DNA from 2 places in the Rhizobium sp. 268 genome. Region 2 is predicted to be linked to the other one. Evidence: predicted binding sites of a transcription regulator. Region 2 holds the regulator's gene; the other holds the start of a gene.

Region 1 (2,400 bases), on a different contig from region 2:
TTCCGTCCGGAATTGCGTAAAAAGTCAAAAAGCAATTCCAGACAAAGCGAGAAGCCAAGAATTGCGTAAGACAAAGCCTAGAGCAGCGACAGCTGCACGCCGCTGCCATCGGGCGGCACGAACAGATCGTCGCGCAGCGGCATGCCGCGCCGCGTCAGGCCGAAACGCCTGGCGGCCATTTCAAAGCGCCGGGCGATCTGCCAGGCATAGGGACCGGCGCCCTTCATGCGCTTGCCGAATTCGGCATCGTAATCCTTGCCGCCGCGCATCGAGCGCACCAGCGACATCACATGCCGGTAGCGATCGGGATAATGCTGCAGCAGCCAGTCGCGGAAGAGCGGGCTGACCTCGAGCGGCAGTCTCAGGATGACATAACTCGCCTCGGCAGCGCCGGCAGCCTTGGCCGATTCGAGGATGCGCTCCAGCTCGTGATCGTTCAGCGCCGGGATCAGCGGTGCAGCCATCACAGCCGTCTGGATGCCGGCTTCCGACAGCGCGTGAATGGTCTCCAGCCGGCGCGGCGGCGTGGCGGCGCGCGGCTCCATCGTCCGGGCAAGCTTGCGGTCGAGCGTGGTGACCGAGATGCCGACGCGCACCAGGTTCTTCGCCGCCATCTCCCGCAGAATGTCGAGATCCCGCAGGATCATCGCTGACTTGGTCACGATCGATACCGGGTGGTTCGCCTTGTTCAAGACCTCGAGAATACCGCGCATGATGCGCCATTCCTTTTCGATCGGCTGATAGGGGTCGGTATTGGTGCCGATTGCGATCGCCCGCACCTTGTAGCCCGGCTTGGCAAGTTCCCGTTCCAGCAGTTTTGCCGCATCCGGCTTGGCGAAGAGCTTCGTCTCGAAATCAAGCCCCGCCGAAAGCCCCATATAGGCGTGCGTCGGCCGGGCGAAACAATAGATGCAGCCATGCTCGCAGCCGCGATAGGGATTGATCGAGCGGTCGAAGCCAATGTCAGGCGATTCGTTGCGGGTAATGGCCGTGCGCGGCTTCTCGATCTGCACGTCCGTCTTGAACGGCGGCAGCTCTTCCAGCGTCTGCCAGCCATCGTCGAAGGTCTCGCGCTGCAGCGCCTCGAACCTGCCTGTCGGGTTCAATCCCGCCCCGCGCCCACGGCGCCGATCGACCTCGATCCGCAGCCCGGAGGACACGATCATCGCATCGGCAATATCTGCCGTATTGGCAGGCGCGAATGCGGCCTGCCCTGCCAAGGACTGCTCTCTCATCGGATTCTCCCGCGGCAAAAGCCATCGCTTCCGCCCGTTTTGATGATTAAATTCCTATCCGCAAAACAAGAACAATGCAAGAACAAAATGCGGAAAACGCCGCTGGCAATAATTTGTACGGCGCATTATGAATGGGCGATGTTGACGGTTGTTCTCGAATGTCAGGATCAGGAAACTGAGCTGGCCCAGACTTTATCGGTATTGGTGGCAGGCGCGGTAGAGGGGCTGGTCAGCGATGTGGTCGTGCTCGATCACGGCTCGCGCGACGGCAGCTCGCGGGTCGCCGACGCCGCTGGCTGCCGGTTTTATTTGCACTGGGATATCAAGGACATCGTCCGCTCCGCCCGCGGCGAATGGCTGCTCTTCGTCGAGCCCGGCGCGCGGCCTCAGGCCGGCTGGATCGACGAGATCGCCGAATATATGGCGCTGAACAAGCTGCCGGCGCGCTTCACCGCCTCGCGCGGCTACCGGCGCCCGTTTCTGAAGCGCATCGGTCGCGCCGCGCCGCCGTTGGAACTCGGTCTGCTGATGCCGAAGAACCAGGCGCTCGCCGCCGCCCAAAGCGGCATGGCCCTTGCCGAATTCGCCAAGGGCCAGAAGCCGCGCAAGCTCGCCAGTGAATTGATTCCTTCCTGGGTGGCGCGCGCCGCTCGGTAGACGATTTCGCTCTCAATCTTGAGCTGGGCTTGACCGCGCATATCTGGTTGGCGCCGAAAACGTCCTCTCCCCGTGAAGAACGGGGAGAGGGGACGTGCCCTGCGAGACGTTAGCGGGGAACGGAGAGGTTGCGGCATATCCCCTTCGCCCCGCAAGCGGGGAGAAGGTGGCCGCAGCCGGATGAGGGGCTGGTCCCGCAATAACGTCGGCGATTGCAACCCACCATCGCGCAAAAGATGGCGCCCAATCGGATTTTGCGCTATAATTCTTCCATGGCGCCGCCGAAGCGCCTCGCTTCGCAACGGATGGCCATGGATGCCGGTGGACGGCAGAACAGGTCGGCGACAATCTCCTCTTCTGCCGGGTTCCCGGCGGAAGGAGGTGCGTCATGGTACGCAATATGCTCTACGGCCTGCTGGCCGTCATATTGCCGACATTGGTGATCGCGCATCCGCATTCGGCAGCATCGCAGACGATGCTCAGTTGCGCAGGCCGATCCGAGGTCGTC
Region 2 (2,400 bases):
GCTCAGCAATCCTCGCCGTTTCGACCTTCATTCTGTTGATTCTGCCGGTTTCCCGGCCGCCGGATCTGGTGATTTCGGAGGATGGCGGTCTGGTCGCGCTCGTCGAGACCGCGGCAATGGCTTCCAATCGTGAAAACCCGCCGGATTTCATCTTCGACCAGTGGCAAAGAGCGCTGGTCCTGCCGACGCATCACCCGCCGAAGATGCTGGGTGGCCCCGCTATCCCGCCGGAGGGGGAAGACCGACGCGTCAGGCTTTCCCGCGAGCAACAGAATGAAGCAAGGACAGCGATGCGGGGGGCCGCCGCGGGCGGTGAAACAAACCGCTTCTCCTGCGTCAAAAAGGCCTGGTGCATATCAAGGCTTGGCAATGGCCGTGTGGTAAGCATCATCGACAATGCCGCTTATCTCGGCCCGGCCTGCGATGCAGCCGATATCGTCGTGACGCCGGTCCGCCTGCGTTTCAACAGCTGCCGCTCAGGCGCGACGCTCTTCACCGGTGAGACGCTGCGCAAGACCGGTTCCCTCGAGCTGCGCTTCGCAGATACCGGCCTGGAGGTCGCAACCGCATTCGAAACGCTGTCGCGGCCATGGATGCGCCAGCGCGCCTATGACTGGCGCAGCAACAGTTTTACCGAATCCGGCCTGTCCAGTGTCAGTGATAGCGGCGAATGAGGCCGACGAGCTTGCCCTGCACCTTGACGCGGTCGGGCCCAAAGATCCGGGTCTCGTAAGCCGGGTTGGCCGCCTCAAGCGCGATCGAGGCGCCCTTGCGGCGGAAGCGCTTCAGCGTCGCTTCCTCGTCATCGACGAGGGCAACGACGATGTCGCCGGGGCTTGCGGTGCTGCCGTTGCGGATGATCACCGTGTCGCCGTCGAAGATGCCGGCGTCGATCATCGAATCGCCCTTCACCTCCAGCGCATAATGTTCACCGGAGCCGAGCATGTCGGCGGGAACGACGATGTCGTGGGTATTGTTCTGGATTGCCGAGATCGGAACACCGGCAGCGATTCGGCCCATGACCGGCACCGAGACCGAGTTGCCGTTGTCGGCGACGGGTTTTACAGGCGCGGGGGCGGCGACCGGCTGGGGCTTGCCGAGGCTGCCCTCGATGACGCTCGGCGAAAAGCCGCGCCGGGGCTGGATGCTGGGACTATAGGCTTCGGGAAGCTTGATGACCTCGAGCGCCCTGGCGCGGTTCGGTAGGCGGCGAATGAAACCGCGTTCTTCGAGCGCTGTAATCAGGCGATGAATGCCGGATTTGGAGGCCAGATCCAGGGCATCCTTCATCTCGTCGAAAGATGGCGGAACGCCGGATTCCTTCATGCGCTCATGAATGAAAAGGAGAAGCTCCTGTTGTTTGCGCGTGAGCATCGGCGTGTGACCCCTGATTGAAACAAATCCAGAACAGACACTATATGTTCCATATGTGTTCTGCAAGTAGCTAAATTTCCGTAAAACTTGCCGCCAACTCTTTGAGATTTTTATTTTCATTCGCCGGATTGGCACACATGTCTTGCATTGGGGGTGGTGCTGTCGCACATCTCTTATCGTTTGAGGGAGGGATATGATGAACGAGCGTTCCGCCAAACCGCACCCGCTGGATCATGTCGTGCTGCCCGTCGTCAATATCGATCTGGCCCGCGAGCGGCTCGGCAAGCTCGGCTTCACGGTTGCCGCCGATGCCCGCCATCCCTTCGGAACGGAGAATGCCTGTGTCTTCTTCGCCGACAAGACCTATCTGGAGCCGCTCGGTATCGCCAGCGTCGAGGAGAGCGAGGCCTCGGCGCGGCAAGGGAATGTCTTCACCGCCCGCAACCGGGCCTTCCGCTTCCGTTGCGGCGATGAGGGGCTTTCGGCGGTGGTTTTCGGCACCGAGGATGCCGGCCACGATCATCGGCACTTCGCTGCCGGCGGATCGAGCGCCGGCGAGATGCTGGAGTTCAGCCGGCCAATGAAGATGCCGGACGGTTCCGAAAGCGTCGGCAGCTTCAAACTGGCCTTTGCAGCGGATCTGCGTGCGCCGGACTTCTTTCTCTTTACCTGCCAGCGCATCAATCCATTGCCCGCCGACCGCGGCGCGCTGGAGACACATGCCAATGGCGTGACCGGCATCGCCGAGATCGCGCTGTGCGCGCCTGATGCCGCCGCCTACGCCGGTTTCGTCAGCCTTGCCATGGCGCAGTCGGCGGTCGAGAAAACCGGTTTCGGCGTCAATATCGCGGCGCCGAATGCGAAAATCAGCCTGATGACGCCGGAGGGGCTGGAGGCCTATTTCGAGGTTGCCGTCTTATCCGCCGACCGCGGCCTGCGCGGCCGGGCCATCCTCTTCACCGTCGCCGATCTTGCCGTGACAGAAGCGCATTTGGCTGCTAACGGAGTGACCTACACGCGCAAGAA

What was found. The regulator LexA, encoded in region 2, represses DNA repair genes until DNA is damaged. The targets are predictions, from matches to a motif close to TGTTCNNNNTGTGTTCNG.
Region 1: a site for LexA is predicted at 1,303-1,320, ahead of OS035_RS02230 (glycosyl transferase). Genes of this name have one in related genera too.

What each region holds. Positions count from the first base shown of each region.
Region 1 covers NZ_JAPPSO010000001.1:421,275-423,674, reverse strand. Annotated here, with positions in the region: gene OS035_RS02235 (PA0069 family radical SAM protein) at 78-1,235, opposite strand; gene OS035_RS02230 (glycosyl transferase) at 1,374-1,892, shown strand; gene OS035_RS02225 (hypothetical protein) at 2,281-2,400, shown strand, end outside.
Region 2 covers NZ_JAPPSO010000009.1:227,259-229,658, forward strand. Annotated here, with positions in the region: gene OS035_RS19345 (ComEC/Rec2 family competence protein) at 1-674, shown strand, start outside; gene lexA (transcriptional repressor LexA) at 655-1,374, opposite strand; gene OS035_RS19355 (VOC family protein) at 1,571-2,400, shown strand, end outside.